3 regions of the Streptomyces sp. NPDC002790 genome follow, and region 1 is predicted to be linked to each of the others. Evidence: riboswitches for the same ligand, from Rfam matches in the RefSeq annotation. Region 1 holds a riboswitch; each other region holds the start of a gene.
The links. Region 1 has a riboswitch for cyclic di-AMP ahead of ABT004_RS12365 (M23 family metallopeptidase). Riboswitches for the same ligand answer to the same signal wherever they lie in the genome.

Region 1 (3,955 bases):
GGCGAGTTCGGCTGCCCCGACCCGATGGCGGCGGCGCTGCGGCTCACGGCGCTGCTCGACGGGCTCGCCGTGCAGCTGACGGCGTACGAGGACAAGCGGGCCAGGCCGGCCACGGTGTCGCGGGCCCGCATGCAGGAGTGGGTGGATGAGGCGCTCGCCCGCGAACTGGGGCTCGAGCGCGCGGAGTTGACCGGGGCGGGACGCTGACGGGAAGCCGTCAGCGCCGCCGAACCGCCGAGGGGCGCCGCGTCAGAACGCCGCCTCCCGATGAGTCCTACCCCGTACTGCGGTGAATGCGTCAGGAAGCCCGCTCCAGGTGCGCCTTCACGGCGTGCGGGTCCACGAAGCCCTTGGCCTGCACCCGGTCGCCGGAGGACTCGCCGCGCAGCCTGCGCCCGATCCACGGCACCAGGAACTCCCGCGCCCAGTGGATGTCGTCGCGCCGCACCTCGAACGTGCCGCGCGGGGGCAGCAGCGGCCACGCCTGCTCGGGGTTGGCCGGCACCTCGACGCCGAGCGCCTGGGCGGCACGCAGCGCCACGCGCGTGTGCCCGTCGGGCGACAGGTGGAGGCGGTCGCCGTCCCAGGCCCGGCGGTCCTGGATGGACTTCAGGGACCACAGGTCGAGCATCACGCAGCCGTGGCGGTCGGCTATCGCCCGCAGATGCATGTTGTACGTGGCGATCTTGCCGCGCAGATGCTTGAGCACGGCCACGTCACGGGTGTCGAACCCGGTGGCCACCATGACGGTGCCTGCCGCGTCGGCGAGCCGGACGACAGCCTTCTCGAAGCGTTCGGCCACGTCGTCCGGGTCGGTGCCGGGGCGGATGATGTCGTTGCCGCCGGCGACCAGGCTCACCAGGTCGGGGGCGAGCTCGACCGCCTTCGGGACCTGGTCCGCGACGACCTGGTCGAGGAGCTTGCCGCGCACGGCCAGGTTCGCGTACCGGAAGGTGTCCTCGGGGACACGGTCGTCCAGGAGGACGGCGAGCCGGTCCGCCCAGCCCGCGAACTTACCGTCGGGGCCGGGGTCGCCGACCCCCTCGGTGAAGCTGTCGCCCACGGCCGCGTAGGAGCGGATCGTGCCGTTGAGTGAGTCCGTGAGTGCTCTCGATTCGTTTGCCACGACCACACATCTTTCACCCTCGGGTGTGACCTACGCGACCGTAGCCAGGGGTTGACGCGTGGTGAGATACCCCACCCGCCACATGGGGAATAAGCGTGGAATAAGCGCGCGAACGCGATTCGGCGCCCGGGGTGCTCCCCGGGCGCCGAAGGGAGCGGGCCGACGGGCGGCCGCTACGTCACGTCTCAGGCGTTCACACCGTGCTCGCTCAGGTACGCGATCGGGTCGATGTCCGAGCCGTAGTCCGCACCCGTGCGGATCTCGAAGTGCAGGTGCGGTCCGGTGACGTTGCCGGTCGCGCCGGACTTGGCGATCTCCTGGCCGGCCGTCACGGTGGCGCCCTGGGCGACACCGATCGACGACAGGTGGCCGTACTGGGAGTAGTGGCCGTCGGCGTGCTGGATGACGACCTCGTTGCCGTACGCGCCGCCCGAGCCGGTCGAGACGACGGTGCCGTCGGCGATCGACTTCACGGAGGTGCCGGTCGGCACCGAGTAGTCGGCGCCGGTGTGGCTGCCGCTGGACCACATGGAGCCGGAGTTGCCGTAGCCCGTGCCCTTGGCGCCGTCGACCGGCGCCGTGTAGTCGCCGGAGGCGGTGGTCTTGGCGCTCGTCTGCGTGGCGGCGGCCCCGCTCTCGGAGCCGGAGTCGTCCGCGGCCGCGCCGCCGAGGTCGAGCTTGACGCCGATCTTGAGGTGGTCCGCGTTGGAGCCGACGGCGTCCTTGTTGTTCTCGTACAGCTTCTTCCAGCCGCCGTCGACGTCCTGCGCCTTGGCGATCTTCGAAAGCGTGTCACCGGCCTTGACGGTGTACGTCGTGGTGTCGGCGGTGCCGCCGGACGTCGCGGCCTGTGCGCCGGTGGCGCCCATCAGCGGGAGCGCCACGGCGACTCCACCGGCGGAGGCGACGGCGGCGACACGGGCGATGCGCTGGGAGGTCGAAAGGCGGTGCTTTCCCTTTGCGGGCATGCTGATTTTCCTCTCCGTCGCCTACGAGGTGAGCTGTCGGGTTCGGGCTGGAGATGCCCGGCCACGCCCGGGGTGCGGGCGCGGCTTCACCCCTAGCCGCTTCGGGAAATCCCTACGCGGCGTACTGCGTGTGGGTCCCCCGCTCCTGCCGTGGACGGGTAGTCGAAAGGAATCCGGGCGGCGGCAGGACTAGGCGTTCCGACCGGATTGATTGGTGACCGTAGGCGAACCGCAATGGCTACGACAAACCCCGAATTCGCTTGCGGCGGCAATTCATTGGGTTTCCGGGGCCGTCCTGCGTAACCCTGCGTCGACATTCTCTGCTTTACCAACGCCATACCTTCGGGGATTACTGGGCAGGCAATCCTGGCCGCCCGGCACGCAGCGTCACGAACATGAAGCCGGTCACGCACACGCCCACAAGCCCCTCCGATCCATGCACAGTTGACACAGAACGGGGCGAATCGGACAGATGGTTGCCTGGGGAACCGATGTCGTATCGTCAGGAGCGCGCCCACCGGCGACCCAACGCCGGTGCACCGATTGGGAGGAGCCCCTGTGACGCAGCACGCACCGTCCACCGAGCCCGAGCTGACCGGAGTGCGCAACTTCCGAGACGTGGGCGGCCTTCCCACCGTGGACGGCCGGCGCGTGCGTCAGGGCGTTCTGTTCCGCAGCGGTCACCTCGCCCACGCCACGGCCGAGGACTCGAGCTTCCTCTCCTCCCTCGGCCTGCACACGGTCTTCGACTTCCGCAACGGCGCCGACCTGACGCTGGAAGGCGCGGACGTCGAGCTGCCCGGCGTGCGCAATCAGAACCTGCCGCTCAACGACCCGGCCGACGGCGCCGAATTCTGGACCATGGTCCGCGACGGCAACATCGATCAGCTGCGCCAGATCCTCTCCGAGGGCCGCGCGGCGAACCGGCTCGTCGAGTCCTACCGCACCATGATCAAGGAGCGCACCGCCGAGCACAGCCGCGTGCTGCACTCCCTCGCCGAGGACAGCCTCCCCGCGCTGATGCACTGCGCGGCGGGCAAGGACCGCGCGGGCCTGTCGATCGCGGTGACGCTGCTCGCGGTGGGCGTGGAGCGCGACGCCATCGAGGCGGACTACCTCAAGTCCAACGAGAAGCACCGCCGCTACAACGTGCGCCGCACCGCCACCGCGAAGGACGCCTACTCCCCCGAGATCATGGAGCTGCTCAGCCCGCTCTTCGACGCCCGCATCGAGTACCTCAACGCGGGCCTCGAGACCATCGACGAGCACTGGGGCGGCACGGACCGCTACCTCGAAGAGGGCCTGAAGCTCACTGCGGCGACGCGCGAGCGACTGCGCGAGCGCCTTCTCGCCTGACCGCCGAGCGCCGAGCGCCGAGCGCCGGAGGGTGTCTGGCCCGAGCGTCGCAAGTGCCTGGCACGAGCGCCGCAGGTGCCTGGCCCGTGCATCGCAAGTGCCTGGCACGAGCGCCGCACGGGCTGGGCCCAGGCGCCACACGGGCTGGGCCGGGGCGCCACACGGGCCGGGCGCGAGCGACGCATGGGCCGGCCCCGAGCGTCGCAGGACGCCCGGCGTCGCCCACCCCGTTCGAGGTCCGCCGTCACCCCTCCCTGTCGCGAAGTGCCGCGCGGGCGGGGAGGGTCACGGCGAGCAGGCCGAGGCACACCGCGCTTGCCGCGAACGTGCCGTACAGCAGCGGCGGTATGTACGGGGACTCACCCGTCATGCCGCGCATCATCGGGGTCAGCGTGATCATCGCGATGGCGGTGCCGAGCGCCACCCCCGCGGCCGATACCAGCAGGCTCTCCCAGCGGAGCATCCGCAGCACCTGGCGGCGCGTGGAGCCGACGAGGCGGAGCAC
Region 2 (3,955 bases), on a different contig from region 1:
AGATGAGCGACAGCAAGTACGCCGACCTCGACTACAAGGCCAAGCCGTACGCGACCGTGGAGTGCCCCTTCGACGCCGAGACCGGGCAGGGCTGCGTCGAGGAGCGGGAGGATGCCATCGCGGCGTACACGCAGGCGCTGCTGTGGAACGTCACCCGCGACAAGGCGCACGCCGCCAAGGCCGTCGAGATCATGGACGCCTGGTCGGACAAGGTCACCGGGCACACCGCGGACAACGCGGGGTTGCAGGCCGCCTGGGCCGGCACGTCCTGGGCGAAGGCCGCCGAGCTGATGCAGTACACGTACAAGGACTGGCCGGACGGGCAGGAGCTGAAGTTCCAGCGGATGCTGCGCGAGGCCTATCTGCCCGAAGTGCGGGGCGGATCCGCCGACTTCAACGGCAACTGGGACCTGGTGATGGCCGACGCGACGATGAGCATGGCCGTCTACCTGAACGACCAGTCGGCCTTCGACCAGGCCGTCGGGCACTTCCGCGCCCGCGTCCCCGCGTACTTCTATCTCTCCAGCGACGGGCCGCTGCCGGTGAAGCCGAAGGGCAGCGACATCGACACCCCGAAGGAACTGCGGACGTACTGGTTCGGGCAGAAGACCTTCAAGGACGGGCTCGCCCAGGAGACCTGCCGCAACTTCAAGCACGCCAGCTACTCCCTCGCCGCCACCTCCCACATGGCGGAGACCGCCTGGCACCAGGGCGTCGACCTGTACGGAGAGGTGAAGGAACGGCTCGCCGCCGCGCTCGAACTGCACTCCAAGTACCAGCTGGGCACCAAGGCCCCGTCCTGGCTGTGCGGCGGCAAGGTGCAGCGGGACATGGGGCCCGACACGGAGGTGGGCCTCCAGCACCTTCAGGGGCGGCTGAAGATGGACCTCCCGCAGACCGAGAAGCTCACCCACAAGCAGCGGCCGGAGGGTACGGACGACCTGTTCGTGGCGTGGGAGACCCTCACGCACGCCGCCGCGTGAACGGTCACGGGAAGCGATTCGCGTTCACTCCCCCTGATGGCGTAGAGTTGTGAACACAACGGCGCGGGGTGGAGCAGCTCGGTAGCTCGCTGGGCTCATAACCCAGAGGTCGCAGGTTCAAATCCTGTCCCCGCTACTGAAGACCAGAGGCCGGAATCTCACTGAGATTCCGGCCTCTGGTCATTTGTGTTCCGTTTCCGCCCCCGCCCGCGCGGTCACCCGTGTTGCGCACGTCACGTTCCCCACCCGTACGGCCCACCCCTGCTCGCCCGCACGCCCCCGTGCGGGAACTCTTGGTGAGACGCCGGAAGCTGGCAGGGAACGGCAGGAGACGAGTGGTGGGGCAGCGAACAGGAGGCACCAGCGGGAGACGGAGGCGGCACGGCTCCGACACCGTGAGCACCCGCCTCTTCCTGCGGCTGCTGCCCCTGCTGCTCATCATCGGCGGTGCGATCTACGAGTACGTCACCCCCAAGGGCTTTCCCGGCGCCCCTTTGTTCAGCGCGGCGCCACTGGTCGCCGCCCCGTTCTTCTCGCTCGGCGCGACGATCCTGACGGGCGTCGTGTCGATCGTTGCGATCACCGCCGTGCACCTGCGCTTCACGGAGAACCTCGACTCCGTGTTCGTCACCGAGGTCGTGACCGTGGCCACCGTCTGCGTCCTGGCCTGTGTGATCAACCGGATCGTGTACCGCGGTTACGAGCAGCTGGCCTCCGCCCGCGAGATCGCCCAGGCCGCGCAGCTCGCGGTGCTGCCCCGGCCGCCCCAGCGGCTCGGCGGCTTCGTGATCGCGGCGCGCTACGAGGCGGCGCAGGCCGGCGCGTTCATCGGCGGTGACCTGTACGCGGTCCAGGACACTCCGCACGGCATCCGGATCATCGTCGGCGACGTACGCGGCAAGGGCATGGGCGCGGTCGCCGCGGTCGCCGTCGTCATCGGCGCGTTCCGGGAGGCCGCCGAGCAGGAGGGCTCCCTGGAGGCCGTCGCCCAGCGCCTGGAGCGGGCGCTGGCCCGCGAGGGCACCCGGCGCAGCGGCATCGACGACTTCGAGGGCTTCACCACGGCCGTGCTCGTCGAGATCCCGCACGGCGTCGAACTCGTCCGCGTCCTCAACCGCGGTCACCCCAGCCCGCTGCTGCTGCTCGGCGACGGCACCGTACGCGCACTCGACCCGTGCCAGGCGGCGCTGCCGCTCGGCATGAGCGAACTCGGCAGCTGGCCCGACCGGGCCGTCGAGGCGGCGTTCCCGTCCGCGGCCACGCTGTTGCTCTACACCGACGGGCTCTCCGAGGCGCGCGACCCGAGCGGCCGCTTCTACGATCCGGCGGCCCGGCTCTCCGGACGCGTCTTCCCCGGACCCGATGAACTCCTCGCGGCCCTCGCCGTGGAGGTGCGCGCGCATACCGGCGGCGGGACGAAGGACGACATGGCGCTGCTCGCCGTGCGGCGGGGCTGAGGGGCGGGGCTGTTGGGCGGGCCCGAGTTTCTTGATCGTTGTTACCTGTGGTAGCCGACCGTAGTCGAACGGCGCCGCTCCGCATAACAATTGACGCACCATCACTTGCGCGGACGTTTGCGAGGCTCTGCCAACTCGCCCCGATCCGCCCGCTCGTGTCCCGATAAGTCCTGGCCAGAGTCGTGAACGATCAGTGGGAAGCGCTTGGAATTATTGTCTGCTGTCTATTAACGTTCGATAACGCAGCGCGGTCGTCCCAGCCGTCACAAGAGACAGCTCCGTGCGCACACGCTTAATCCCGCAAGGGAACCGGGGAACCATCAACTTGGGGTGAATCGGACATCGTTGAAGCTCGCGATGTCGGTAGGAGACCTTCCTGCTCCGAACCCGTCAGCTAACCCGGTAGGCGAGAAGGAAGGAAAGGAGAGCGCCCCCGTGGCGTCGAACCGGCCTGCCCCAGACTTCTTCTACGGACCCGAAGACGACTTCGGCGTCGAGCAGGAGACCTGGGAGGAGTGGAATCCCACCGAGGAGTCCGTCTCCCCCGTCCGCGGCAGGCATCGCACAGCCCGCCGCCGTGGTGGATTCGCTCGTAGCTCCACTGTTCTCGGCGTCGGCGTGGTCGCCGCCGTCGGTGCGGGCGGCATCGCCACCGCACAGGGCGGCAAGCCCGCGGTCCACATATCCATGCCCGACCTGTCGGCGGTCAAGGACTCGCTGCCCGCGGCCAAGTCGCTGCCGGGCGTGGGCTCGTTGATGTCCGACGGCTCGGACTCCGATTCCGACTCCGGCGCCACGGCCTCCCCGCTGAGCGGCGCCGGTATCACCCAGGCCGAGGCCGCCGACGGGCAGACCGGCGCGGGCGAGGCGCTGCGGGCCCGCATCATGCAGCAGGCCGAGACGCAGCAGGACGCGGCCGACGCCACCGCGAAGCAGGCCGCGGAGGAGGCCGCCGCGAAGCAGGCGGCCGTCGAGGCCGCGGCCAAGCAGGACGCGGCCAAGGCCAAGGAGCTCGCCGAGAAGAAGAAGGCCGAGGCGGAGGCCCGCCGCAAGGCCGAGGCCGAGCGCCTCGCCAAGCTGGCCAAGAGCTTCAAGCTCCCGGTCGCCTCGTACACGCTCTCCGGCACCTTCGGCCAGCCCGGCTCCATGTGGTCCTCCGGGTACCACACGGGCCTCGACTTCGCCGCCTCCACCGGTACGCCGATCCGCGCCATCCACTCCGGCACGGTCACGGAGGCCGGCTGGGCGGGCGCGTACGGATACCGCACGGTGCTCACCCTCGACGACGGCACCGAGCTGTGGTTCTGCCACCAGTCCTCGCTCAATGTCAGCGCGGGCCAGAAGGTCAGCACCGGCGATGTCATCGGCCGCGTGGGCGCCACGGGCAATGTCACCGGGCCGCACCTCCACCTGGAGGTCCACCCCGGCGGGCAGTCCACCGGCGTCGACCCGGCGTCGTGGCTGCGCGAAAAGGGCCTCACGCCCTGAACACGTGAACTCCGGCGGTCCTGGCGC
Region 3 (3,955 bases), on a different contig from region 1:
TGCCGCCCCTGGCCCGGGCGGCGGTGGGGAGCCGGTCACCTGAGCAAGGACGCTAAACCTCGGCGTAACGGGTTGGTGGCCGATTGTTCGCAACTGGCCCATTTGTTACGGGCGGTGACAGAGGGTGACCGTCGGGGCTCCGAAGTGGCCCGAAACGGGCCCAAGTAGGCTCCGGCCCCATGGACGTACTCATCAACATCTTCGTCGGTCTGCACATCATCGGCATCGCCTCGCTGCTCGGCGGCTTCCTCACGCAGATGTCGGCGATGAAGGAGGGCGCGGCCCGCTTCAACAAGGCGATGCTGCACGGCGCGCTGACCATGCTGGTGACCGGCGTCGCCCTGGTCGGCCTCAACCAGGCCGACGGCTCCACCGTCAACAACATCAAGATCGGCGTGAAGCTCGCGGTCCTGATCGTGATCCTCGGCATCGTCTACGTGAAGCGGGACGAGGAGAAGGCCGAGAAGGGTCTGTTCGCGACGGTCGGCGCGCTCACCGTCGCGAACATCTTCATCGCGGTGCTCTGGACCTGATCACCGGCATCGTCAGAGTCACAGGCGTGGTGGGCTCAGGCCGGGCGCACCACGCTGTGGATCGACGACGTGCCGTCGTAGTAGATCGACTCCTCGCGCACGACCGCACCCGGCTTCGGCGCGTGCACCATCATGCCGTCGCCCATGTAGAGGCCCACGTGGCTGATGTCGTCGTAGAAGAACACCAGGTCACCGGGTTGGATGTCGGAGAGCGGCACCGTCTTGCCGATCTCGACCTGGTCCCAGGTCGTCCGCGGCAGCGAGATCCCCGCGGACTTCCACGCCGCCTGCGTAAGGCCCGAGCAGTCGTACGAGTCCGGGCCCGTGGCGCCCCACACGTACGGCTTGCCCTCCTGTGACTTGGCGAACGCCAGCGCCTGCGCGGCCTTCGTGGCGTAGGAGGCGTCCGATGAGCCCGACGAACCGGAAGAGGACCCCGAGGAGCCGGAGGACGAGCCGGAAGACTGCTCCTGCTCCTTCGCCTCCTCGGCCGCCTTCCGCTTCGCCGCCTCCGCGGCCTTCTGCTTGGCGGCCAACTCGGCGGCCTTCTTGCGGGCCGCCGCCTCCTTGGCCTTCTCGATCGCGGCGAGCCGCGCCTTCTCCTCGGCGGTCAGCTCGGCCAGCAGCTTGCGCGCGTCGGAGAGCTTCGTCTGGACGGTCTCCTTCGTCGACCTCAGCTCGGCCTGCGAGTCGGTGAGGTCCTGGAGGCTCGACTGCGCCTCGTCGCGCTTCTCGGCGATCTCGCGCGCCTGCCCCTGATAGTCGTCGATCGACTTCTTCTGCTCACTGGTGAGCCGGTTCATCAGCTGGCGCTGCGAGAAGTAGTCCTCCGGGTCGTCCGCGAGGAACATGGTCGCGGTGTCGCTGACACTGCCCGAGCGGTACTGCTCGGCGGCGTATCTGCCGAGCTTCTGGCGGGCCGTGTTCATGTCATCGGTGCGCTGCGCGACATCGTCGAGGAGCTTGTCGACCTGGGTCTTCTTGGAGTCGGTCCGCTCCTTCGCGCCGTTGTACTTCTGGGTGGCGACCTCGGCCTGCCGGTACAGGGTGTCGACCTTCTGCTGGACCTCTTCGAGGCGCGGCTTCGACGACGGCTGCGCGGGCGCGGCCTGTGCCGTCTGCGAGAGCAGGGCCACGGAGGTGAGGGCGGCGGTCGTGATGCCGACGGCCGGGGTCGTGCGAAGGCCGCCGGTGATCCGGGAACGGCTGCGGGGCTTACGGTGCGACGCCAAGGCAGGCGACTCCTTCCGTCGTCCGCCTACCGGGTTAGCTGTCGGGTTCGGGCGTCGTACGTGGAAGGCTGCCCTACGGTCGGCTGACCGATTCACCCCAAGGTCGGTTGGGTCCCCGGTTCCCTGCCTTGCGGCGTACGGAACTCAGCGGGGGCTGCCCGTTCGCCGCGACATCCGCGGGCGGGGGGACGGGCTGCCCGGCTGAACCGTAGCCAACTCGTGTGGCTGCTGTGAAGGTTGATGTTCGATATGCCCGATACATTTTCGTGATCTCTTGCTCCGGGCCCCCTCGGATTTCCCTCCGGGCCCGCTCGGATTTCCCTCCGGGCTCCCTCGGATTTTGAAGGGGGCCGCGGGTTGTCAGTGGGGCCGCCTAGACTCGTGGAGCGATGAGCAGCCTCTTTGACGACAGCTTCCTGACCGGCCTCCAGAACAGTGCGGCGGAGCCCCCGCCCCCGCCCCCGGACCCCGAGTACGACGACGGGGCCCCGGAGCCGATGCCGGAGGGGCTGTTCGGCGTGCCCCCGGAGCGGGACGCGCACTACCGGGACGGCGCCCCCCGCCCGGTCCTCGACTCGGCCTCCCTCCTCGAGGGGCTGAACGAGAACCAGCAGGCGGCCGTCGTGCACGGCGGCTCCCCGCTGCTCATCGTCGCGGGCGCCGGTTCCGGCAAGACCCGCGTCCTCACGCACCGCATCGCGTACCTGCTCGCCGAGCGCGGAGCACACCCCGGCCAGATCCTCGCGATCACGTTCACGAACAAGGCCGCGGGCGAGATGAAGGAGCGCGTCGAGGCCCTGGTGGGCCCGCGCGCGAACGCCATGTGGGTCTCCACGTTCCACAGCGCCTGCGTCCGCATCCTGCGCCGCGAGAGCAAGAAGCTGGGCTTCACGTCCTCCTTCTCGATCTACGACGCCGCCGACAGCAAGCGGCTCATGGCGCTCGTCTGCCGCGACCTGGACCTGGACCCGAAGAAGTTCCCGCCGAAGTCCTTCAGCGCCAAGATCAGCAATCTCAAGAACGAGCTGATCGACGAGGAGGACTTCGCGGGCACGGCGGCCGACGGCTTCGAGAAGACCCTCGCCCAGGCCTACCGGATGTACCAGGGACGGCTCCGCGAGGCCAACGCCCTGGACTTCGACGACCTGATCATGACGACGGTGAACCTGCTGCGCGCGTTCCCCGACGTCGCGGAGCACTACCACCGCCGCTTCCGCCACGTCCTCGTCGACGAGTACCAGGACACGAACCACGCGCAGTACGCGCTGGTCCGCGAGCTGGTCGGCCCCACCGAGGGGGAGGAGGCGGACCCGGCGGAGCTGTGCGTCGTGGGTGACGCGGACCAGTCGATCTACGCGTTCCGTGGCGCCACGATCCGTAACATCCTGCAGTTCGAAGAGGACTACACGAACGCGACGACGATCATGCTGGAGCAGAACTACCGCTCCACGCAGACGATCCTCAGCGCGGCGAACGCGGTGATCGAGCGCAACGAGTCGCGCCGCCCCAAGAACCTCTGGACGAACGAGGGGCCCGGCGCCCAGATCACCGGCTACGTCGCGGACACCGAGCACGACGAGGCGCAGTTCATCGCCGACGAGATCGACCGGCTCACGGACGCGGGCGACGCGCTGGCGGGCGACGTCGCGGTCTTCTACCGGACGAACGCGCAGTCCCGTGTCTTCGAAGAGATCTTCATCCGCACCGGCCTGCCCTACAAGGTCGTCGGCGGCGTCCGCTTCTACGAGCGCAAGGAGGTCAGGGACGTCCTGGCCTACCTGCGCGTGCTCTCCAACCCCGAGGACTCGGTCCCGCTGCGCCGCATCCTCAACGTGCCCAAGCGCGGCATCGGCGACCGCGCCGAAGCGATGATCGACGCGCTCTCCCAGCGCGAGAAGATCTCCTTCCCGCAGGCGCTGCGCCGCGTCGACGAGGCGTACGGGATGGCGGCCCGCTCGGCGAACGCCGTGAAGCGGTTCAACACGCTGATGGAGGACCTCCGCACGATCGTGGAGTCGGGCGCGGGCCCGGCCACGGTCCTCGAGGCCATCCTCGAGCGCACCGGCTACCTCGCCGAACTCCAGGCCTCCACCGACCCGCAGGACGAGACCCGGATCGAGAACCTCCAGGAACTCGCGGCCGTGGCCCTGGAGTTCGAGCAGGAGTCCGCCGCAGGCGAGGACGCGACGG

Region 2: another riboswitch for cyclic di-AMP. It lies ahead of ABT004_RS16385 (M23 family metallopeptidase); the one in region 1 lies ahead of ABT004_RS12365 (M23 family metallopeptidase).
Region 3: another riboswitch for cyclic di-AMP. It lies ahead of ABT004_RS11900 (C40 family peptidase); the one in region 1 lies ahead of ABT004_RS12365 (M23 family metallopeptidase).

The regions. Positions count from the first base shown of each region.
Region 1 covers NZ_JBEOVM010000019.1:27,191-31,145, forward strand. The annotation lists gene ABT004_RS12355 (TetR/AcrR family transcriptional regulator) at 1-207, shown strand, start outside; gene ABT004_RS12360 (SGNH/GDSL hydrolase family protein) at 299-1,126, opposite strand; gene ABT004_RS12365 (M23 family metallopeptidase) at 1,312-2,094, opposite strand; cyclic di-AMP (ydaO/yuaA leader) riboswitch at 2,098-2,265, opposite strand; gene ABT004_RS12370 (tyrosine-protein phosphatase) at 2,653-3,450, shown strand; gene ABT004_RS12375 (FtsX-like permease family protein) at 3,695-3,955, opposite strand, start outside.
Region 2 covers NZ_JBEOVM010000030.1:21,340-25,294, reverse strand. The annotation lists gene ABT004_RS16400 (alginate lyase family protein) at 1-983, shown strand, start outside; tRNA gene ABT004_RS16395 (tRNA-Met) at 1,046-1,119, shown strand; gene ABT004_RS16390 (PP2C family protein-serine/threonine phosphatase) at 1,319-2,440, shown strand; cyclic di-AMP (ydaO/yuaA leader) riboswitch at 2,720-2,864, shown strand; gene ABT004_RS16385 (M23 family metallopeptidase) at 2,876-3,928, shown strand.
Region 3 covers NZ_JBEOVM010000018.1:20,860-24,814, reverse strand. The annotation lists gene ABT004_RS11905 (hypothetical protein) at 180-533, shown strand; gene ABT004_RS11900 (C40 family peptidase) at 569-1,765, opposite strand; cyclic di-AMP (ydaO/yuaA leader) riboswitch at 1,773-1,911, opposite strand; gene pcrA (DNA helicase PcrA) at 2,155-3,955, shown strand, end outside.